DNA from 2 places in the Paraconexibacter sp. AEG42_29 genome. Region 2 is predicted to be linked to the other one. Evidence: riboswitches for the same ligand, from Rfam matches in the RefSeq annotation. Region 2 holds a riboswitch; the other holds the start of a gene.

Region 1 (11,578 bases), 2.7 Mb from region 2:
CGAAGCCCGTGATCTTGCGGATCGCGTTGTTGCGGTAGTCGGAGACGTAGACCGTCTCGCCGTCCGGGGTGACCGCGATCCCGCGCGGCCCGTTGAAGCGCGCCACGCCGGCACCGCCGTTGCGGTAGCCCTGGCCGACGCCTGCCAGCGTCGCCATGACCCCGCGCGGCGAGACGATGCGGATGCGGTTCGTGCCGACGTCCGCGATGTAGACGTAGCCGGCCCGGTCGACGGCCACCGCCGCGGGGCGTCCGAGCGTCGCCAGGCCGGGGCCGCCGTCCTGTGCCCCGTAGTTGCTCGTGCCCGCGAAGGCATAGAAGCTCTTGCGCGCCGGCCCGATCCGCAGCACCTGCTGGTGGTCGGTGTCGGCGACGTAGAGGGACCCGTCCGGACCGCTGGCGACCCCGGACGGCTTGTGCAGGCCGTCGAGGATGACCCGCGGCCGGTTGCCGCCGGTCAGCTTGCGCAGCCAGTTCGCGCCCTCCTCGATCGTGTAGACCCCGCCGCCCGGGTCGACCGCGATGCCCTTCACGCGGAAGACCCCCCGGACCGGCCGGAAGGAGACGGTCGCGCCGCCGTCCGAGCGCGTGCGGCGCACGGTCTGGTTGAGGGTGTCGGCGACCAGGATGTCGCCGTTGCGGTCGACCGCAACGCCCTCGGGGTCGTTGAACGTCGTCGAGGACCCGCGCCGCCCGTCGCGCTTGCCGGAGTACCGCGAGCCGGCGACCGTGCTCACCTCGCCGTCCGGGGTCATGCGCCGGATGCGGTTGTTCCCGGCGTCGGCGATGATCAGGTTCTCCTCGCCGTCGATCGCCAGGCCGGCCGGCTTGCGGAAGCGCGCCTCCGAGCCGAGGCCGTTGCGGATGCCCTTGCGCTGGCTGCCGGCGATGGTGACGACGGACGCACCGTTCTCCGCCCGGACGGCCGCCGCGGCCCGCGTGTCGTTCAGGCCCGTGCCGCCCCCGGCGATGACGACGGCAGCGCCGCCGGCGAGCAGCCCGGCGCTAACCGCGGCCGCGCGCGCGGACCGTGAACGTGGTGATGGCATCCTTGCTCTGGTTGTTGTCGACATCTGCGGCTCGGAAGAAAGCACGGTAACGCCCCGCTTTCAGGGTGCTCTTGAGACGGCCCTCGTTGAATCCCACGTGACCGTCGTACTTGCGCGTCTCGACCAGCACCCAGCGCCGGCCCTTCTGCTTCAGGACGTCGACGGTCACCTTCGCGCTCTCGTCGAGCGTGTACAGGACCGACCGGCCACGGATCTTGACACCATCGACCTCCGGAGGGGTGAGGTCGCCGAGGATCACCGGCTCGGGGTCGGTCGACGGGGCCCCGGTCCCGGGCAGCGGCTGCACGGTGACCGTCCCGCGGACGATGCCGTGTAGGACGCAGTGGAAGTCGTAGATTCCTGGCGCGCCGAAGCGGATCTGGAAGCGGTCGCCCGGCTTGTGGTCGGGCGTGCGGCCCGGGTCCGAGTCGTACTGCAGGGCGTTCGCCGACAGGCCGGTGATCGAGTGCTGCGTGTCGGGCCCCGCCCAGATCCAGGTGACCGTGTCCCCCAGGTTGACCGTGACCGCCGGCGGGGACCACTGAAAGTCGCCCACCGCGACCTTGCGCGAGGCGGCGGCTGCGAGGCCCGCCGGCAGCGCCGCCGCGCCCAGCGTCCCGCTCAGCGCTACGGCGGCCAGGGCGCGCGCGACGGTCCTAGGGCTCGACCACATAGAAGCCGTTCATCCCCTCGTGCAGATGCGAGAAGACGTGGCAGTGGTAGAACCAGCGCCCGGCGTTGTCCTCGGTGAACTGCAGCGAGTAGCTGTCGGCAGGCCCGACCGTCGCGTTGTCCACCACCCGGCCGTCCGGCGCCGTCCAGCGGTGGCCGTGCAGGTGGTAGGTGTGGAAGTCGTTGTTCATCCCGATGACGTGCTGAGCGACCTTCTGGCCCACCTTCGCCGTCAGCGTCGGGGTGTTGCCGGCGAACGAGCGCCCGTTGATGCAGTGGAACGGCTTGCGCAGCCCGGTCGCGGCCGGCAGCAGCGAGTTGAAGAAGATGTAGTGCTCGACGTCCGGCCGCGGCGCACCCTTCTTGCGGACGTTGATCGCCCCGAAGAGCCCCTTGTACAGCGGTGCGGGATCCAGCGGACCGTGGTCGTGGTAGGGCCAGACGCCCTCCGTCCCGGCCTTGCAGTCCCACGAGTACTGGAACGTCTTGCCCGGCTTCACGAACCCGCCCGGGTCGGTGAACTTGCCCTTGTAGGCGCCGTCCATCTGCTGCGAGTAGAAGACGCCGTGCGGGTGCATCGTGACCGGCACGGTCAGCGTGTTCCTGAAGTTGACGACGAGCGTGTCGCCGGTCTCGGCTTCCAGCAGCGGGCCCGGCATCTGCGCCGGGCCCTTGGGGGCGCCGAAGTTCGCCGTGTACTCGCGGTAGCACCAGGCCGTGAACTTCGTCTTCTCCGTGACCTTCTTGTCCATCATCGCGTCCCGCTTGGTGGGGACGATGTTCCACTTGACCGCCTCAGCGGTGATCCAGTACTCGCGCCGGGTGCCGCCCGCGGCCGGTGCGGGCACTGGGGCGCCCGGCAGCTGCCGCAGCTCGGCGCTGCGCACGTTCGGCGGCGTCGGGATCTGGCCCGCGAGCTCCTGCCAGTCGGGCTCCGGGCCGTCCGCCGCGATCTGCCTGCCGGCGATCGTGCACAGGAACAGCCCGGCCCCGCCGGAGAGGAAGTGACGGCGGTCGGTCTGCATCGCTTACTTCTTGACCGTGATGTCCATCGTCATCTCGGTCTCGTGGAACGTGCAGACCAGGTGGTACTTCCCGGGCTTGGTGAACCCGGTCACGGCGTACTTGGCCGGGCCCGCGGCGAACGGCGGCGACTGGAAGGTCGACTTCGTGACCTTCTTGCCGGCGTCGTTGACGTAGGTGAACTTCGCGCCCGACGGCTTCTTCTCGACCTTCACGTCGTGGCTGTCGCCGACGTCCGTCGGCCACTTCCACGTGACGGTCGAGCCGGCGGTGATCGTCAGCTTGGCCGGGCTGTAGTAGTTGTCCTTCATCTCGACCGTCTTCTTGACGGGCTTGGCCTTCTTGGCCGCGCCGTCGGCGGCGACGGTCGGGATCAGGACGCCGGCAGCGACGACCGCCGCCAGCGCTCCGGTGAGGGGGGTGCGGATCTTCATATGCGAGTCAGCCTCCGAGGCCGTCGATGGGCTTGCGGTCGGGGCGCGGCGGGTGCGGGTGCTTCTTCCACGAGTCCTCCTGCCCGGCGGTCTGCGTCAGGTAGCCGGCGACCTCGGCCAGCTGGGCCGGGTCGATGACGTTCTGGGGCGAGGCGCCGCATTTCGGGTAGAGGATGAGGTCCGGCAGCGCGCCCGCGTCGTACGTCGCCCCGGTCGACTGGTTCTCCCAGCAGTTGCCAGAGCCCGCGCCGTCCGCCCACACGTCGGTGCCGTTCGTGTCCTCGAACGGCCCGCCCATGGTGTTGAAGCGGATCTTGTTGTCGCGGTTGGTGGCCACGTCGTAGGTGGGATCGGAGACGGTCATGATCCCCCACTTGAAGTTGCCGAACACCAGGTTGTTCTTGATGTTCCAGCGCGTCGTGCCGAGCAGCACGATGCCGACGCCGGTCGGGTACTGGAAGCCGCCGGTCGCCGCGGGGAGGGGCTTCACGGACGAGCCGGCCTTGAAGTAGTTGAAGTTGTTCCAGTAGACGAGGTTCTCCTGGACGATGCCGTCGGCGGCCGGCGGGAACTTCTCCGACTTCAGCGTGTTGGGCGCGATGCCCGCACCGTTGTTGTAGAACTCGGAATTGCGCAGGTCCACGTACTTCGAGTTCGTGCCGGAGTAGCCGAGCACGTTCTCGTAGCCCTCGAGGTGGTCCAGGATCGTCGGGACCGGCTTGTCCTGGAACGGCGTCTGGCCGACGTAGAACGCGCTGTCGCCGTGGCCGTAGCCGACCGAGTAGGTCATGCGGCCGCCGATGCAGTTGAACGCGTACAGGCCGTAGGCGCGGTTGAAGCCGGCGACCACGTGGTCCATCAGGTAGCCGTTGCAGTTGCGGACGAAGAACCCGTTGGCCGGGTAGTTCTGGGCCGTCATGTTCCGCATCGTCACGTTGTCGGCGCCGTCGACGAAGATGCCGTTCTGCGCCGGGTTGCCGTCAGCACGCTTCGCGCCCTTGCCCTCGAGGACGACCTCCTGCGGCTTCGTGCCGAGGCCGACGATCGAGATCCCGTCCTTCGCGTGGCCGGTGAGGACGACGCCCTCGACGTAGGTCCCCGGCTTGACCTTCACCGTCGCGTTCTTCGCGGCCGCGTCCACAGCCTTCTGGATCGTCGAGTACGGGCAGCCGCGGCGGCAGACGAGCAGCTGCTTCTTCTTCTTCGTCGCGGCCTTCTTGGCGGCGGCCTTCTTCGCCGCTGCCTTCTTCGTCGCGGAACTCGTCGCGGCGGTCGCGACGGCGGTCTGGGTCCCCGAGACCCCGAGCGCCGCACAGATGAGTGCGGTCACCAACGTTGTGCGCTTCACAGCTACTCCTCCAAGAGTGGTACGGCCGTGCCGGTTCTCACCCTTGCATCAGTCGGCTTTCGATGCAACTACGTCGGTCGCCCCGACAACCTGCGCGAACCAGGCCCGCAGGACGGGCGCCATGACGTCATCGGCGAACGCGTCGGGGTCTTGAGCGGTGAGCGCGTGGAGGACGAGCCCGTGGATGAGGGCGACCAGGGCGTGCGCCTCGCGCCGCGGCTCGGCGGCCCCGAGCCGCTCCAGCGCGACCTCGGCCACCTCGCGGAACGCCTGCGGCCAGCCGCGGTGCGTGTCGTCGTCCGGCGTGGTCCTGGCCATCCGCAGGAACAGCTCGAACTCGGCGAACTGCGCCATGCGCTTCTCCCGCAGGAGGTAGCGCTGATAGGCGATCAGCGCCTCGACGCCCTCGTTGATCGACATCGCCCCCGCGGTCGTCACGCCGGTCGCGATCGCGCCGAAGATCGCCGCCTCACGGTCGATGAGGGCCGCCATCGCAGCCTGCATCAGGTCGTCCTTCGAGGAGAAGTAGTAGGTCGTGGCGGCCAGCGGGACCCCGGCCGCGTCGGCCACGCGCCGGTGGGTGACGCCCTCCAGGCCCTCGGCCTCCAGGATCGACAGGGTCGCCTCGACGATCGCCTCACGGCGCTCGACCCCCCGCTGCTGCCGCCGTGGTTCCGTGCCTGACTCGCCCGCCATGCGGCGGGAGTCTGCCATCCTCGGCCCGCGATGCGAGCACGTTCCCGCGCGATCCCCCCCATCCTGGCGGCGCTGGTCGTCGTCGGCGTCGGCGGCTGCGGGGACTCGGACGACCCGGTCGGCACGGCGGGGACCGGGGCCGGGACGGTCCCCGCGACCACTCGCGCGGACGACACCCCGGCCACCGAGACCATCCCGACCGCGGTGTTCACGTTCGGCCCGGACGGGCTCACGCCGGCCGTCGCGCGCGTGAAGCTCGGCCGCGGGCGCGTCGTCGACCTCGAGGTCGTCTCGCTCGACGGGCGCCCGCACGGGGTGGTGGTCGACGCCGGCGGCACCCGGACGCGCGTCGTCGTCACCCCGGGCGCCGCGACGGGCAAGCTCCTGCGGAACGTCGCCCCGGGCCGCTACCGCGTGATCCCCGATGGCGCCGCCGACCCGGCCCTGATGATCGTCGAGAAATGACCTATTGAAGGATTGGGCTCACGGTGCCGATAGATCGCCCGTGGCCCTGCTCGACGAAACCCGCGTCCGTCCCCGCTCCCGCGAGGCGCGCTGGCCGAGCGCGAGCGACGACGCCCTCGTCCGCGGCGCGATCACCGGCGCGGACGGCGCGTTCGACGAGATCTTCGCCCGCTACCACGCCCCGCTCGTGCGGTACTGCCGCGGGATCCTGCTCGACGACGACCTCGCCCAGGACGCCGCGCAGAACGCCCTCGCCGCCGCGCTGCGTGCGCTGCAGGGCGGCCGCTCGACGCCGCAGGCCCTCGGTCCCTGGCTCTACCGCATCGCCCAGCGCGAGGCGTTCGACCTCTCCCGCCGCCGCCGGCAGGACGCCGCGGCCCGGCAGTTCGACGGGCCCGACGGCGAGGAGGCGCTGCTGCAGGTCGCCGCCCCGAACGACGAGCGCGTCCGCGAGCGGCTGCGCGAGCTCGTGGGCGACCTGAGCCGGCTCCCGCTGCGCCAGCGCAGCGCGCTGATGCTGCGCGAGCTCAGCGGCCTGGGCTACGCGGACATCGCGATCGCGCTCGACACCACCCCCGCCGCCGCCCGCCAGTCCGTCCTGGAGGCGCGCACCGCCCTGGTCGACGTCGGCGACGGTCGCCGCGACAGCTGCAGCGACGTGCGCGCCCTGATCGACAGCGGCGACCGCCGCAAGCTGCGTGGCCGCCGCGTGCAGGCGCACCTCTCGGACTGCACCGGGTGCCGCGGCTTCGCCGGGCGCATCGACGACCGCCGCCGTGACCTCGCACTCCTCTTCCCCCTCGCTCCGGCCCTGGCCTCGGGCAGTGGCGCCCTCGCGATCGTGACCGGCGGCGGCGTGGCCGCGGGCGGGGCCGGCGTCGCCGCGGGCGGCTGGTCGCTCGGGCTCGGCAGCCTCGGCAGCGCCGGGGTCGCGAAGTGCGCCGTCGCGTGCACCGCGGCCCTGGTCGGCGTCGGCGCGATCGGCGAGCAGGTCGTCGTCCACCCACCGGCCAAGAAGCCGCGCGTCGAGGTCGTCGCCCAGGCGCCGCAGCCGTCCGGATCCGTGGCGTCGCCCTCGGCGACCGCCGCCCCCACGCCGTCCGCGCGCAAGGTCCGCGCCAAGGCGCCGGCGCGCGCCGCGACCGGCGCAGCCGCGAGCAAGGCGAAGGCCAAGCCCGCGCGGACCTGGTCCGGCGGGAGCGCCGTCGCCGTCCGCATCCCGGCGCGCACGGGCAGCGGTTCCGCGGCCCCGGCCGCCACGTCGACCACCGCGGCCGGCGGCACCGCACCCGCCGACCCCGCCGCACAGGCGACGACGTCCACCCCCGCCGCCGTCAGCACGCCGTCCCCGGCGCCCAGCACGGTCGCCGCGACCCCGGTCTCGATGTCCGGGGGCACGACCAACAAGACCCAGGCCGCGCTCGCCGGCGAGCTGCAGAAGAAGACCAGCGAGGTGGTCGCGCAGCTGACGGCGCAGACCGGCGACGCGGTCAAGAACGTGGTCGAAGGGTCGCTCGCGGTGACGCAGCAGACCTTAAGCGCCGTGCAGAAGACGGTCCAGAACGTGACGAACACGGCGCTGAGCGGGGTCCAGGCCCAGCTCGAAGCGCTGAAGCGGCTGATCCACCCCCAGAGCCAGCCGTAGCTTCCCGTCCGCAGTAGCGCCTACGCGCCACCTGCGGAAAGTTTTCCAAGTAGCACCTCACATCGACGGTGCGCCTCCCCTCTTCACTGGTGAGGCTCATCGCCTCCCCCGGTCAGATCGGCCGGTCGGAAAAAGGCAAACCCGCTGCGAGGCGGGGACGCAAAACCAGGGGCCTGCACGCAGGCCGCCCAGTTACCCACAAGGAGATCCACCATGCCCCGTCGTACCCCCCTCGCCGCGCTCCTCACCAGCGCCGCACTGCTCACCGTGGCCCTGCCGGCCGCCGCCGACGCCGCCCCGAAGGCGACGCAGGCCTCGGTCAGCCAGCACATCGCGAAGGCGCAGTCCGCTGCGAAGAAGGTCACCCGCGCCACCAAGAAGGGCGACGTCGCCGCCGCCCGCAAGGCGCTCAAGACGTCCCGCCACGAGGCCGTCGTCGCGTCCCGCGGCGCCCGCCAGCTGGCCGCCGGCGCCGGCGACAGCACCGCTGCCGCCAAGACCGCGGTCTGGTCGATCACCGCCGCCGCCGGCGCCCTCGGCGAGTCGCTGACGCGCTTCTCGAACCTCGTCCCGACGACCGGCGACGAGAAGCTGCAGAAGCTGCTCGCCGGCTCGCTGCCCGGCACCGCCGCCGGTCACGCGCAGCTCGTCGAGGAGCTCACCGCCCTCGTGAACGAGCTGAGTGGCGGCGCCCAGGCGCTGGCCGCCCAGGCGCTCGCCGCCCTGCAGGCCGCTGCGCCCGTCCAGGTCCAGCAGATCGCGGCGATCGCGGGTATCGACGACCTCCCGGCGCAGGTCGGCACGCTGATCCAGACCGCGCTGTCGACCGCGACGGCCGCGCTGCAGACCGGCCTGACCGAGCTGACGAAGCTCCTCCCGGTCCTCCCGGCCCAGACCGAGGCGCAGATCAGCACCGCGCTCGGCTCCATCACGTCGACGATCCACGAGCTGATCCCGATGCTGACCCAGATCACCGGCGTCGCCATCACGGCCGCGACCAACAGCGTCAAGCAGGCCACCGGCATCTGCCAGAGCCTCCTGAGCGGCCTGCTGGGCGGCTTCCTCGGCGACAACACCCCGGCCGCCGGCACCGAGACCGGCTCCACGGGCGCGGGCAACGCGTCGAGCGGCGGGCTCCTGTCCGGCCTCATCAAGATCCCGCTGAGCCTGCCCTCGGGCATCCTGGGCGGCCTGTCGAGCCTGCTCGGCGGCGGCGGCGGCCTCTTCGGCGGCCTGCTCGGCCGGTAGCCCCTCCGCAGCACCCGGTTCGGCGCGACGCCGCGGCACCTGCCGCGGCGTTCGTCGTTCCGGGGTCGTTCGTCAGGCGCGCTGCTCGGTCGGCATGGCCCGCGCAGCCACACCGCGCTGGACGGCGAACAGCAGTAGGCCCGCGACCAGCCCCCAGAACGGCGCGCTGATCTGGAAGGCGGTGATGCCCGACGCGCTCACGACGAGCGTCGCCACGGCCGCGTCGCGGGTCGCCTCGGTGGCGACGGCCGCCGCCAGCGCGCCCGCCAACGGAGCCAGCAGCGCCAGGCCGGCCACGCACTGCACGAGGACCGGCGGCGCCGAGGACACGAGCGCGACCGCCAGGCCCGCCCCGAGCCCGAGCACCAGGTAGACGACCCCGCCCGCGACCGAGGCGACCCAGCGCCGCTCGGGATCCGGGTGGGCGTCCGGACCGGCCGACAGGGCGGCGGTGATCGCCGCCAGGTTGATCGCGTGGCCGCCGAACGGCGCGGACAGGATCGAGCCCGCCCCGGTGCTGAGCAGCACGGGCCGCAGCGGCGGGCGGTACCCGAACGAGGCGAGGACGGTCATCCCCGTCACGTTCTGCGAGGCCATCGTGACGATGAACAGGGGCAGCGCGATGCCGACGAGCGCGCCCAGCGTGAAGGCCGGCGTGGTGAGCTCGGGCCGGGCGAGCAGCCCGCCGTCGGGGGCGTCGAAGCCGCCGCCCAGCGCGGTCGCGACCGCCGCGGCGACGAGCGCTCCTGGCACGGCCCAGCGGCGGGCCAGGACGACGAGGGCGAGCCACGTCGCCACGACCGGTCCGGCCTGCGCGGGGATCTCGACCACCGCCCGTGCCGGTCCCGCGCAGATGGGGAGCAGGACGCCGGCGAGCATCGCGCTCGCCAGCGGACCGGGGATCGCCGCGATCAGCCGGCCGAGGCGCGCCCACAGGCCGGCGAGGACCGTGAGCCCGCCGGCGATCACGAACGCGCCCACTGCGGCCGGCCAGCCGCCGCCGGGGACGCCGACCGTCGCCAGCAGCGCGGCCCCCGGCGTCGACCAGGCGATGCTCGCCGGGACGCGCAGCCGCAGGCCGATCCCGATCGCGACGATCCCCATGACCACGCACAGCGCCAGCAGGCCGGACGCCGCCTGCGCGTCCGTCGCCCCGACGCCGTTGAGGCCCGTCAGCACGACGGTGAACGAGCTCGCGAAACCGACCAGGGACGCGACGACCCCTGCCGCGACGGGCTGCGCCAGGTCCGCCCGCCGGGTCATGACGCGGGGACGGGGTAGGAGATCCAGTCCAGGACGCGGCTGTCGCGTTCGGCGACGTACCGGTGCGGCGTGTCGGCGGCGAACCACACGGCGTCGCCGGGCTTGAGGGCGACCTCCTCGCCGAGCGGCCCGGCGCGCAGCCGCCCGCTGAGGCAGACGACGACCTCCTCGGTCCCCGGGAGGTGGCCGTCCGACGCCTGCTCGGTCCCGTGGCCGAACGTGATGTCGAACAGCTCGGTGCGCCGTGGCCGGCCGTCGGCGTGCAGCAGGTGGACGGTGCCGGCCGCGGTCGGGAGCGCGTCGCCCGACCCGCTCGGGATCGCCCTGACCCGCGGCGCCACCTCGGCTTCGAGCAGCGCGCTGAGCGGCAGGTCGAGCGCCCGCGCGATGCTGAAGAGCGTCTGCACGGACGGGTTGCCGGCGCCGCTCTCGATCCGGCCGAGGATGGTCTTCGACAGCCCGGTGGCGCGCGCCAGGTCGGCGACCGACAGCGAGCGCGCGGTCCGGTGGTAGCGGACCGCCACGCCGATGCGGGCTGAGAGCTGGGTCGGTTCGTCATCCATAGTGTTCTCCGCGACAACTATAGTTGCCCCCCTTTCGGAGCTGACCCCGGGTTCCCCATCCCCCGCGGTGGTGAAAATCCGGATGACCGCTCGACGGGCCGGCGGCCGGCCGCGGGGCGTAGGGTCGTGCGCCATGCCGCCGATCCTGCACCTCACCCGCACCGGACCGTGGAACGACGCCCAGGGCACCGGGGTCTACCCCGTCCCCGGGCCGGACCCGTTCATCCACTGCTGCCATCCACGGCAGCTGGCCGGGGTGGTCGAGCGCTTCTACCCCGCGCCGAACAACGACGTCCTCGTCCTGACGGTCGACCCGGACGGGCTGCGGTTCGTGGTCGAGCGCGCCGTCGACGTCGGGGACGACTTCCCGCACCTGTACGGCGAGCTCCCGGTGGACGCGGTCACCGACGTGCGGCCGCTGGCCGTGGCGCTGGCGGACGCCGAGTTCGCGGACGACGAGGACGACGAGGACTGACCCGGCGGACGCCTCATCCCGCGTCGATGTGCCAGCACGTGCGCGGGTGGCATGTGGTGGCACATCGAGCGCGTGTCCGCAGAGGGCGGCACCCGGCCGGCCGGGTGCCGCCGCGGGTGCGGGCGCGGCCGCGGGTGTGGCGAGCAGGCTCCTGTCAGCAGGCGCTCAGCCCGCGAGCGCGCGGGCGCGGTGCGTCAGCTCGACCGTCGCGGCGCGGAGGCCGCGGGCGTCGTCGAGCGGCTCCGCGTAGCCGGCGCGCGTCACCGCGTACCCCCGCGGGGTGACGACGCGCAGGTCCAGCCCGTAGCGATCGGCGCCCGTGCACGAGGCCTCGGTGGCGTCCGGGAACCCGCCCAGCTGCTGCGCCATGACGAGCAGCGCGTCGGCGTGGTCCTCGTTCAGGTGCTGGACCGCGTAGGCGGCGCCCGGCTTGACCGGGTCCGGCCGGGCCGCCGCGTAGGACGCCGCGTCCGCCGAGTCCATCCGGCCGTAGCCCCCGACCCAGCGCACCCGCTGCACGCGCAGCACCCAGAGCGAGAAGTCCGTGAAGTCGATGTAGACGTTCGCGGCGGGAACCGCGGCGAGGTGGGCCTCGCGGGCAGCCGCCAGCTCGTCGCCGGCCGGGCGCTCGACGGCACCGGCCAGGGTCACCCGCGCGCTGGCGAGCGGGTCGCCCGGCGGGTCGGGCTGGACGATCG
Region 2 (11,578 bases):
GGAGACGCGCTTGGCCGGCTGCGATCTGGTCCTTCAGCTCGCCGACCTCGCCGTTCTTCGGCGACAGCAGCAGGAACCAGAAGGCGGCGAGCATTGCGAGCAGGCCAAGCACCATCACCACGGTGCGATCACGCGAGGTCACTTTGCACCTCCAGTAGAAACGGCGGTCGTCGTAGGGGCAGCGGCAGCGGCGGCCGGGTCAACGGCAGCGGCAGGCGCGGCCGGGGCAGCGGGCGCGGGCTTCGGGTCGAAGAACACCACCGCCTGGAAGTTGCGCGAGCACTCCGTGATGCCGCCGGCAGGCTTCGCGCCGGGGGCCGGCGGAACGTCGGTGGCGGTGGTCGGTGCCGCCGACTCGGTCTGCGACTTGTAGACGGACTGCTGGAGCGTCACCCTGCGCACGCCGTCGATCTGCCGTAGTGCCGTGAGCATCGACGGGATGGCCGCCTGACTCGGGGCGCAGCCCTCCAGCTCCAGGGCCGGGACGTCCAGCGCCGAGCGCAGCGGAACGGTCGGACCGTTCTCGACCGGGACGCCGTTCTTGACGGTGCCTCGGAGGCCGATGAGGGTGATGTTGCTCGGCAGGGTGCGGCCGAGCTCGTGCATGGCGTGCGCCCAGTCGAAGCGGCTGGCGGCGATCGACTTGACCGTGGTCAGCCGCGCCTCCTTGGTGGCTGCGAAGGCCTTATAGGGAGCGAGGGCCGTGGCCTGCGCCTCGGCCGAGGTCGCCTTCGCCTCGATGCTCGCGAGCTCGCTCTTCTTGTCGTCGAGCGACTTCGAGGTCACCGAGTAGGCGACGAGCATGACGACGACGAGGCCGAGGGCCGCGAGCAGGACGTACGCGGCGCCGCCCGTGCGTCCGGCGGCTCCTCCGGCGCCCTTGCGCTCGCCTTCAGGAATGAGGTTGACAGCCTTCATGCGACCAGCGCCTCCTCGATCGCGAGTCCGGCGGCGACGGCCAGGCGGCCGGCCTCGAGTCCGGGCGGCACCTTCATGGTGCCGGCCTCGACAGGGATGTTGAGCTCGGCGCCGAGCGCCGCGGCGAAACCGGCGACGGCCACGGCGGGCCCGGTCAGGACGCAGCGCTGCACGCTGGCGGCGGCACCGGAGCCCTGGTGGAAGTCGACCGAGTTACGGACCTCCCCGCCGATGCGCCGTACGCCGTCCATCAGGATGGCGCGAGCGTCATCGATGATGTCGCGGTCGTCTGCGTAGCCCTTGAGCATCTCGACGGGCTGCTCGAGGCCGACGTGGACGAGCCAGCCGGAGGCGTGCTCGAGCGTGAGGCCGCGGCGCTCGGCGAGCTCGACGGCGAGCGCGTCCAGACCGCCGCCGATGACGCGGGTGAAGGTGCAGACCGTCCCCTGAGCGACGGCAAGATTCGTGACGCCGGCGACCGAGACGTAGACGACGGTCTCGCCAGGCTTGCCGTGGTGGTGCAGCGCACGGACCATGCCGAACGCCGCGAGGTCGATGCCCTCCGGCTTCAGGCCGGCGTCGCGGACCGCCGAGAGGACCCGGTCGATCATGTCGCGGCGGGCAGCGACGACGGCGACACGCTGGCGGGGGCCGGCGTCGGTGTCGATGATGTCGAGGGCGCGGAAGTCGAGGACGGCCGAGTCGAGCGGCATCGGGATCTGGTCCTGAGCCTGGAAGCGGACCGCGGTAGCGAGCTCCTTCGGGTCCTTGATGACCGGAAGCTCGATGACGCGCAGGACGATGCGCTGGTTGGCGATCCCGATCCGGACCCGCTTGTCGAGGTCTTTGTGGTCCGCGAAGAGGGTCCGGAGGACTTGCGCCAGTCCGGCAACGTCCTGCACCTCCCCGTCGCGGATGACGCCCGGCTCGAGCGGCGCATAGGCCGCAGTCGTGACGGAGAGGGCGCCATCGGTACCGACTGCAGCTGCCGTGACGGAGCTGGGGTCGATCTCGAGGCCGGTCAGGTGGGGTGTGCGCTTGGCCATGGGGTGAATGGTCCTGCCTGCGTTAGGGGGTCCCGTTGACCCCTCGTGAGAGACATCGGCACCTGGTCTCGTCTGTCAAGACCGGATGCTTCCTCCCTCCCCCTTTCGTCCAGACGGCCCCAACTCTTGAGCCTGTTGGACGACGAAACTGGCCTCACCGACGCGAGATCCCTGGGTGTCCACCTCACCGGTTCCCGGGCGAACGCCCGTTGCGCCGGCGCCGCGGTCAGAAGCTGTCGGCGTACGCGTCGACGAGGTCGTCGCCCACGAGGAAGGCGATCAGACCGCCAAGGGCGAGGAACGGCCCGAACGGCACCCGCTTCTTGCGGCCGGCAGCCACGCCGACGCGCGCCATGATCGCGCCGCCGACCACGACGCCGGAGATCAGCGCGATGAAGATGCCCGGAGCGACCGCGCGGCCCAGGTAGAGCCCGAGGACGCCGGCCAGGCGCACGTCGCCGAACCCCATCCCGCCGGGCTTAGCGATGTAGGCGACGTAGAAGAAGAGGAAAGCAGCCACGCCAGCGATGAGATGCTCGGGCAGGTCGCCGGCCTCGAGGACGGCGAGCGTGACGAGCGCAGCGCCCGCGAAGGGGTACACGAGCGCGTTCGGGATCCGTTGGACGTCGAGGTCGATCATCGTCACCGGCACCAGGAGCGTGACGAGCAGGATCCCGAGGGCGATCTGCGTGGTGTCGTCCCACGCCACCGCAACGACCAGCACGTAGAGCGCACCGGTCGCGGCCTCGATGAGCGGATACCGCGGGCTGATCGGCGCCTTGCAGCTCCGGCACTTCCCGCGCAGCTGCAGCCACCCGAGGACGGGGATGTTGTCGTATGGCTTGATCGGGGTCTCGCACTTCGGGCAGTGCGACGCGGGGTGCGACAGCGACTCGCCCCGCGGGAGCCGCCAGATCACGACGTTCAGGAACGATCCGATGGTGACGCCGAACACGGCGGCGAAGACGAGTGCGGCGAACATGGTGGCGACCGTATCGGTCGGCCGCAGTCAGCTCTTGACCGGCGCGGCCGGCGCGGTCACCAGGACCCGTTGCGGCAGCCGCCCGAGTCACTCCCGGTCGACGTGCAGGTCCGCACGACGCCGTCCGCATCCCGGGTCAATGTGAACCGGTTGCCGGTCGCGGAGACCCCGGACACCTCGAAGCTGTCAGCGGTGCTCTCGACCACCGCACCGTCGATACCGCCGCTGTCGAAGCCCGGCGCGCCGGTCTCGCATGCGGTGTAGTCGCGGGCGAGCGCGTGGCACGCCTCGACCTGCGAGACGAGGTTGCGGACGTCCGACTTGGTGGCCGTGTCGTGGGCCTTGTCGGACTGGCCGACGAACGACGGCAGCGCGATCGCAGCCAGGATGCCGACGATGAGGATCGTCAGCAGCAGCTCCGGCAGCGTGAAGCCGCCGTCCCGGTGTGCGCGCTGGGCGTCGTCCGTAGTCCCGGGCTTCCTCACGATGCTCTTGAAGTCGACCGATCGCGCGCTGGTGCCGAGTGGCGCACCCCGTGGGTGGACGTCTGACCTAGTCAAAAAGTGCAGGGCCGGAGCGGACGCCCGGTACGCTTGCTCGCGACGTGACGCGACGGACACAGCTTGATCCCTGAGCCCAGCTCACCGCCGCGGGACACCTCCTCGCCGCGCGGTCGTTCCCGGACCCGCGTAGCCGCCCGGTCGTCGCTGCTGGCCGCCGCCGCAGTGGTCGTCTTCTACGCAGCCTTGTACGCCCTCGCCCCGACCGACCGGCCGGTGATCATCGCCGACTCGCCCGGGTACCTCGCCGTCGGGCGGTGGCTCACCGGAGCGGGCGAGATCCCGCAGCAGCTGAGTCCGTTCTACTCGTGGTTCTACGGCGCCGTGTTCGCCGTCCCGTACTCGATCACGCCGGACCTCGACGTCGCGTACGCATTCGGCGTGGCGCTGAACTGCGTGACCGGTGGCGTTCTGTTCGTGCTGCTCGACCGGATCGTGCGGCGCGCGTTCCCGGACCTCGCCCCGCGCCTGGCGACGGTGCTCGCGATCAGCGGCGCGTGCTGGGCCGGGGTGTCGATCCAGGTCGGCCAGATCTGGCCGGAGATCGTCCTGGCCGCGATGGTGGCCGGCTGGACGCTCGCGATCCTCCGGCTGGGCGCGGGAGCCGCACGGGCGCCACTGGAGCTCAGCCTGATCACGGTGGTCATGTTCGCGACCCACCACCGGATGGCGGGGGCGATCCTGGTCGCGGGCGCCCTCCTCGCATCCCACGCGCGGCGGACAGGGCTGCGACAGGTGGTGGCACCGTTCCTCGTGCTGGCCGGCGGGCTCGCGCTCACGCTCCTCGTCGATCGGGTGGTGAAGGACGCGCTGTACCCGCGCGGCGCGGCCGACGTCCCGTTTCGCCTCGCGCTCGACGCTCCGGATCTGGTGCTCCAGGTCTTGATCGGCGAGCTCTGGGCCACGGCGGCTGCGACCGGTGGCCTCATCGCGCTTGCCAGGTCCTTCCCACGGGAACGATCGATGGTGCTGCCCGCCCTCGGGGCGGCGTTCGTGCTCACGGCTCTTCTCGGTGCCGCCCAGCTCGGCGCTGCCCTCGAAGCCGGGGCCGCGTTCCGCGGTGACTTCTTCGCGTACGGCCGCTACGTCAGCCCGTTCGTCCCGGTGCTCGTGGTACTCGGTGCGGCGCGCCTGGTCACGTCGCGTCGGTGGAGCGTCGCCGGTGTCGCTCCCGCGGCAGTGATCATCGCGTCCGCGCTCCAGCTGACCGTCAATGGGACGACCCTCGGCGGGTTCACCGTGCCGCTGCAGGTGTCCGGTCTCCTGGGCATGGGGATCTTCGGGGTGCCGCTCGACCTCGTGCGGCCGTCGCTGCTGGCCTGCGGGTTCGCGGTGGCGCTGGCAGTCCTGACGGACCGTGTCCGGCCGGGGATGCTCGCCGGAACGATCGCCGCGGTGACCCTGCTCGTGGCGGCGGGCGGCGCCGAGCGGATCTCGAACTACCTCGGCCGTGCGGACGACGGCGGGGACCACATCGTGTCCTTCCTCGACACGCTGCCTTCCGATGTGCCGGTGTACGTCGACCCCTCGACCGGATCGGGCACGTTCGAGCTGCTGCAGATGATGCGCCCCGCGCGACGGTTCCGTGCCCAGGCGGCGGACGCGCGCAGTCCGATGGCCTACGTGGTCCATGGGCAGCTGTGGTCGCCGCCGCCGCGCGCCGAGGTGACGACAGTCTCCGATGTCGGGGCGTTCCAGGTGCTCTCGTGCGTCGGGGACCAGTGTCCGCGACCCACCCGTTAAACGCCGCGAGGCGGGCCCGTGGGCCCGCCTCGCGGATGAAGCTCGATGGGGCCTGGGGCTACCAGACGCCGCCGGCGGGGCAGCCGCCCGTGCCGGCCGTGGTGCAGGCGCGGGTGTAGGAGCCCGGCGAGCCCGAGGTCTTCGTGATCGAGAAGACCTGCGTGTTGGCGGTCGAGGACACCGCGTTGATGGTGTAGCCCGCGCCGCCGAGGCCGGTGACCGTGACGGCGGAGTCGCCGGCGCCGAGGACCTGCGGGTTCGTCGCGCAGGCAGCGATGACCGTCGCGGTCGCGCCGGTGCCGTCCGCCGCGCAGGACTCCATCTGCGTCACGGCGTTACGCGCATCAGACTTCGCGGCGGAGTCCTTGGCCTTGTCGGACTGACCGAGGAAGGAGGGCAGGGCGATCGCGGCGAGGATACCGATGATCAGGATGACGACCAGGAGCTCGATGAGGGTGAAGCCCTCGTCGGAGTTCTTCTTGGCCAGCAGGTTACGCAGCATGTGAATCCTCCAGGGATTGCAATGAGTGGACCGATCTGAGTGAGTCAGTAACCCGCGGTATCCATCTGGCCGTGGGGGTCCACTTCAACCCCGGTGGCAACCCGGCTGCCTCGCTCGTCGCGAGGCCCTTGGGCTTTGCGTCCCACCCTCACGAGTGGTTTGCCGTTTTCACCTTAGGACTGCTCAATACCCCTATCGGAGGACTGTCGCGCGGACTAAAGCCCTTCCCCACAATTTCTTTTGGACTGGACGTTTGTTCTAGGTGGACGACCCCAGCCTGCCCAGGTACCGCGGGCCCGCGCAACCGCAGCAAGGGCTCACGGAGGCCGGTTTAACGCCGCGAGGCGGGCCCGTGGGCCCGCCTCGCGGATGAAGCTCGATGGGGCCTGGGGCTACCAGACGCCGCCGGCGGGGCAGCCGCCCGTGCCGGCCGTGGTGCAGGCGCGGGTGTAGGAGCCCGGCGAGCCCGAGGTCTTCGTGATCGAGAAGACCTGCGTGTTGGCGGTCGAGGACACCGCGTTGATGGTGTAGCCCGCGCCGTTGGTCGTGACGGTGACGGCGGAGTCGCCGGCGCCGAGGACCTGCGGGTTCGTCGCGCAGGCAGCGATGACCGTCGCGGTCGCGCCGGTGCCGTCCGCCGCGCAGGACTCCATCTGCGTCACGGCGTTACGAGCGTCCGACTTCGCGGCGGAGTCCTTGGCCTTGTCGGACTGACCGAGGAAGGAGGGCAGGGCGATCGCGGCGAGGATACCGATGATCAGGATGACGACCAGGAGCTCGATGAGGGTGAAGCCCTCGTCGGAGTTCTTCTTGGCCAGCAGGTTACGCAGCATGTGAATCCTCCAGGGATTGCAATGAGTGGACCGATCTGAGTGAGTCAGTAACCCGCGGTATCCATCTGGCCGTGGGGGTCCACTTCAACCCCGGTGGCAACCCGGCTGCCTCGCTCGTCGCGAGGCCCTTGGGCTTTGCGTCCCACCCTCACGAGTGGTTTGCCATTAGCACCTTGGGACTGCTCGAGGCCGCTATCGGTCGATGTGCGCGCGGACTTGAGGCCCGGTGACGTGCTCCTCCGGAAACTGGACGCTCGTTCGATGTCGGACACCGTGCGTCTTAAACGCCGACGAGGCGGGCCCGGGGGCCCGCCTCGCGGATGAAACTGATGGGGTCTGGGGCTACCAGACGCCGCCGGCGGGGCAGCCGCCCGTGCCGGCCGTGGTGCAGGCGCGGGTGTAGGCGCCCGGCGAGCCGGCGGCCTTGGTGATGCGGAAGACCTGCGAGGCCGCCGTCGAGGACACCGCGCTGATGGTGTAGCCGGAGCCGTTCACGGTGACGGTGACGGCGGAGTCGCCGGCGCCGAGGACCTGCGGGTTCGTCGCGCAGGCAGCGATGACCGTCGCGGTCGCGCCGGTGCCGTCCGCCGCGCAGGACTCCATCTGCGTCACGGCGTTACGCGCATCAGACTTCGCGGCGGAGTCCTTGGCCTTGTCGGACTGACCGAGGAAGGAGGGCAGGGCGATCGCGGCGAGGATGCCGATGATCAGGATGACGACCAGGAGCTCGATGAGGGTGAAGCCCTCGTCGGAGTTCTTCTTGGCCAGCAGGTTACGCAGCATGTGAATCCTCCAGGGATTGCAATGAGTGGACCGATCTGAGTGAGTCAGTAACCCGCGGTATCCATCAGGCCGTGGGGGTCCACTTCAACCCCGGTGGCAACCCGGCTGCCTCGTATTGCGGACGAGGCCCTTGGGCTTTGCGTCCCACCCTCACGAGTGGTTTGCCGTTAGCACCTTGGGACTGCTCAATTGCCCTATCGGACGACATTCGACCGGACTAAAGACCATCCCCGGAAATTGTTCGAACCTGGACATCTGTACTAGGGGCCGCACCCCAGCGCGGTGGGCGTCCGGGTCAGCCGGCGCTGTCGGCCCGGCGGGCCGCCTGCGCGTCGTGCGCGGGTATGAAGGTGCCGGAGCCCTCGCACCACGGACAAGGGACCTCGTGTGCATCCCCGCCCAGCTTGGAGCTGAGGCGGCCGGTGCCGCGGCACGGCGAGCACGGGGCGGGATCGGGCGAGGGTTCGTCGGTCACGGGGCGCGGAGCGTAGCGCCGTGACGTTGCTCGCGACGCGAGGTGGACGTTCGGCAATCCGCCCCTCCCCACTATTGGGGATGCAGGCTCGCTGCCGATAAGAGCAGTGTGAAGGACAACGGCCACCCCACCCGCACCGACGCAGGCTTCACGATCGTCGAGGTCATGGTCGCGATGATGATCCTGCTGGTCGGGGTCCTCGCGATGCTCAACTTCACGCTCTCCGGCGCGAGCAGCACCGGGAAGACCGCCGCTCGCGAGCAGGGCACGAACGTCGCCCGCGAGCTCATCGAGCGCAGCCGACAGGTCCCCTACGCCAACGTGACGGCGACCACAGCTCCGGCGCAGCTCCGGGCGACGCTCCCTGACGCCGGCGCGCTCTCGGGCTCGTCGTTCGCGGTCACGCGGCGCGGCACCACCTACACCGTCTCCATCGCGGCCTGCTCGATCGACGACCCCTCGGACGGCGTCGGCGTTGGTGACGCCACGTACTGCGCCAACCCGAACGGCTCGGCCGGCCCCGGCAGCGCCGCCACGAGCACCGCGGTGGGCCTGAACGTCCTGGGCATCTCGGTCGCCGCCGGCGGCAGCCTGCTGAGCACGGTCTGCAACGCGCTTGGCACCAACTCCACCATCCTGAACGCCGTCACGGCCGCGGTCAGCGCCATCGCGCCCGTCTCGGCCTGCACGAGCACGTCGGGGACGGCGGCGTTCGACAGCCGCCCCGACGACCTGCGCCTGGTCCAGGTCACCGTCAACTGGACGAAGGGCACGGCGCAGACGCTCCGGCAGACGACGCTGCTCACGAACCCGCTGCCGAACGACTGCCCCATGGCGCTCGCCCAGGTGACCACCGCCACCCCCCTGCCCTCCGGCTGCCCCACCCCCACCTCATGACTCCACCCCGCCCACGTCGCCGGGACGACGACGGCCTGACCCTCGTCGAGCTCCTCATCGCGATGTCGTTGTCGACGATCGTGCTGCTCGCGACCTTCCAGTCCTTCGACGTCTTCTCGTCGGAGACGACGAAGCAGACGCGGCAGACCGGTGCCAACGACACCGCCCGCGCGACGATGGACAGGGTCGTCGACGACCTCCGGGGCGCGTCCACCATCCGGACTGCCGCTGCCAACGACCTCGTCTACTCCGTCGCCACCGCCACCGGGTCGCGGTCCGTCCGCCTGTGCGTCACCGGGACCACGCTCTACCAGTCCAGCTCGACCACCACCACCACGCCTGGCAGCGCCTGCGGCGTCGCCGGGACCGGCTGGACCCAGGGTGTCGTCGGCACGGTTCCCGCCGCGGGCACCACGGGCTTCACCTATGACGGTGCCGCGTCGTCCGCGACGCCCGCGGCCGTCAAGTCCGTCGGCATCACGCTGAACATCGACGCGACCAGCGCCAAGTCGGTCGCCACGAGCACCCTGCGGGCCAGTGCGACCGTGCGCCGGACCGCCGGTCAGCTGCCGATCTCCGACGGCGACGTCAAGGTCGACTGCAACAGCACCGGGCCGCTACTGACGCTCGGCGCCGGACTCAGCGGGCTGAACGTCGCGAGCGTCACCTACGCCAGCACCGGCGGGGTGACGCTCGGAACGGGCGTCACCGGAACCCCGGTCCAGCTGACGATCCCGAAGGCAGTCACCACGATCCTGGCGACGATCACCGACACCGCCGGCATCACCACCACGATCCCGAAGACGGTCGAATGCAACTGATCAAGCAACCCCGGTACGACGACCGCGGCTCAGCGCTCTTCACGGCGCTGATGAGCACCCTGGTCATGCTCGCTCTCGGGCTGGCGCTGCTCGCGGTCGTCGACACCCAGGCACAGCAGTCGACCACCGAGCGCACGCGCGATCGTGGCTTCAATCTGGCCGAGAGCGTGCTCACGAGCGAGGCATTCGTCCTGGGTCGCAACTGGCCCGCGTCGGCGGTCACCTCGGGTACTGGCACGACGTCCGTGCCCGTCGAGCGCAACTGCTCGGACGCCGCCGCCGGCGTCAGCGGCAACCTCAGCACCGCGGCTGCAGCCGGGACCCCGGCGGCGCTCATCCACGGGACGCTCCGCGCGAGCTTCACGGACGCGGCGTTCGCCGGCGCCACGTGGCAGGTCAACGTCTGCGACAACGCCGCCAGCGCAGTCTGGGACGACGCGCTGCTGACGAACGGCACGAAGAACTGGGACAAGAACGGCGACAACAAGGTCTGGGTCCGCGCGCAGGCCACCGTCGACGGCCGCACCCGCGCGTTGGCCGGACTCGTCCAGGTCCGTAGCACCGCGGCTCTGCCCTCGAAGTACGGACTCGCCACCGGCAACGTGACCGACGACCTCGGTAGCACCGTCAACAACCTGTCGACGAACGCGCTCGGCGGCGTCCTGTCCGGCCTGCTCGGGACCACGCCCACGGTCGCTCCTGACCCGACAGCGCCGGCGCCGGCCAGCGGCGTGACCGGGCTGCGGTGTGGCGTCACCGACATCCAGGACGGCGCGCTCTGCATCACCGGCACGATCGCCTCCGTCAGCGCGCTCCCGGTCGTCAGCAGCCTGCTGACCGGTAACGCGATCACGCAGATCCCGACCGTGCAGTCGACCGACGACGAGACGATCGCCCAACTTCGCGCTCAGGCGGTCGCGTCGCATACCTACGTCGCGACGTCGCCGGGCAGCGCGTCCTACGCCTCCGCTCCCGCCTGCAACCTGACCGGGTCCACCGCCCCCGCGGGCACACGCTCCAGGAACACGATCGTGTTCATCGAGCAGGTCGGAACGACCGGGACCAGCGGCACCGCCGGCGGACCCGGCGACCAGTACTGCTTCGTGAACGTCGGCAGCCCCGGCCTCGCCTACAAGGCCCTGATCGTGGGCAGCGGCCGCGTGATCCTGCGAGGCAACAACACGCCGACCGCACCGGCCGGCACCGCGACCACCCCGAGCAACAACATGTTCTACGGCGTCGTGTACGCGCTGAACCGCCAGCGCCTGACGACGGCCCAGGGCGGCCGCGGGCTCGGCGACGCCGCCAACAGCCGCGAGGTCCTGGTCATCGATCAGGGCGCCCACGTGAAGGGCGCAGTCCACGCCGACGGCAAGAGCGCGAAGGTGACGATCGTCCCGCCGCCGCTGACGGTCAATACCAACGCGCTGGTCGACTCGCTGATCCCGTGCACAGGGCTGGTGAGCTGCCTGCTGAACACCACGGTGAAAGTCGTCGGCGGCGTGCTTGACATCGTGAACCGGTTGATCAGCGAAGTCGGGCTCGGACCCGTCGTCAACGGACTCCTCAACCAGCTGAACCCCCAGCGCGCCTCATACGGCTCGGCCATCACGTCCGATGTCGCCACGGCGAACGCGCTCACGGTCTACAGCGCCTCGGGCGTCATCCCCGGCACGTTCAAGGACCTGAACCCCACCGGGTAGACCGCACCGCCGCACCCGAGCGCGCTGCTAGCTTGACCGCGTGGCGAGCAGCGCGCCCTCCAGCGGTCCCCCACGCCAGCACGCCCTCGACGGCCTGCGGGCGGTCGCGGCGATCAGCGTGCTCGTCTACCACGCCTGGCTGTACACGCTGCCCACTGTCAGCTCAGGTCGTAAGTCGACCACGAGCGACTACTGGTGGCACGAGCTCCGGCTCGGCCTGGTGCTGTTCTTCGTCCTGAGCGGGTTCCTGCTCTACGGCGCCTGGGTGCGCAGCGCGATGGGCGACAAGCCCGGGCCGTCTGTCCGCGGGTACGC

What was found. A riboswitch is a leader RNA that binds a small molecule or an ion and turns the genes downstream of it on or off. The one in region 2 is predicted to bind cyclic di-GMP.
Region 1: it holds a riboswitch for cyclic di-GMP, as region 2 does, so the genes downstream of both, DSM112329_RS02075 (hypothetical protein) here and DSM112329_RS15510 (type II secretion system protein) in region 2, are expected to answer to the same signal.

The regions. Positions count from the first base shown of each region.
Region 1 is NZ_CP114014.1:427,503-439,080, reverse strand. Features, by position in the region: gene DSM112329_RS02115 (hypothetical protein) at 1-1,048, opposite strand, end outside; gene DSM112329_RS02110 (plastocyanin/azurin family copper-binding protein) at 1,005-1,721, opposite strand; gene DSM112329_RS02105 (multicopper oxidase domain-containing protein) at 1,705-2,745, opposite strand; gene DSM112329_RS02100 (plastocyanin/azurin family copper-binding protein) at 2,749-3,177, opposite strand; gene DSM112329_RS02095 (hypothetical protein) at 3,185-4,525, opposite strand; gene DSM112329_RS02090 (TetR family transcriptional regulator) at 4,574-5,221, opposite strand; gene DSM112329_RS02085 (hypothetical protein) at 5,252-5,686, shown strand; gene DSM112329_RS02080 (sigma-70 family RNA polymerase sigma factor) at 5,727-7,331, shown strand; cyclic di-GMP riboswitch class I at 7,456-7,531, shown strand; gene DSM112329_RS02075 (hypothetical protein) at 7,545-8,579, shown strand; gene DSM112329_RS02070 (benzoate/H(+) symporter BenE family transporter) at 8,652-9,842, opposite strand; gene DSM112329_RS02065 (XRE family transcriptional regulator) at 9,839-10,405, opposite strand; gene DSM112329_RS02060 (DUF952 domain-containing protein) at 10,539-10,880, shown strand; gene DSM112329_RS02055 (DUF2470 domain-containing protein) at 11,046-11,578, opposite strand, start outside.
Region 2 is NZ_CP114014.1:3,175,708-3,187,285, forward strand. Features, by position in the region: gene gspM (type II secretion system protein GspM) at 1-142, opposite strand, end outside; gene DSM112329_RS15480 (hypothetical protein) at 139-918, opposite strand; gene pilM (pilus assembly protein PilM) at 915-1,964, opposite strand; gene DSM112329_RS15490 (prepilin peptidase) at 2,191-2,946, opposite strand; gene DSM112329_RS15495 (prepilin-type N-terminal cleavage/methylation domain-containing protein) at 3,003-3,431, opposite strand; gene DSM112329_RS15500 (hypothetical protein) at 3,570-5,249, shown strand; gene DSM112329_RS15505 (type II secretion system protein) at 5,308-5,751, opposite strand; cyclic di-GMP riboswitch class I at 5,844-5,925, opposite strand; gene DSM112329_RS15510 (type II secretion system protein) at 6,144-6,584, opposite strand; cyclic di-GMP riboswitch class I at 6,677-6,758, opposite strand; gene DSM112329_RS15515 (type II secretion system protein) at 6,927-7,367, opposite strand; cyclic di-GMP riboswitch class I at 7,460-7,543, opposite strand; gene DSM112329_RS15520 (prepilin-type N-terminal cleavage/methylation domain-containing protein) at 7,951-8,739, shown strand; gene DSM112329_RS15525 (prepilin-type N-terminal cleavage/methylation domain-containing protein) at 8,736-9,560, shown strand; gene DSM112329_RS15530 (hypothetical protein) at 9,551-11,263, shown strand; gene DSM112329_RS15535 (acyltransferase) at 11,304-11,578, shown strand, end outside.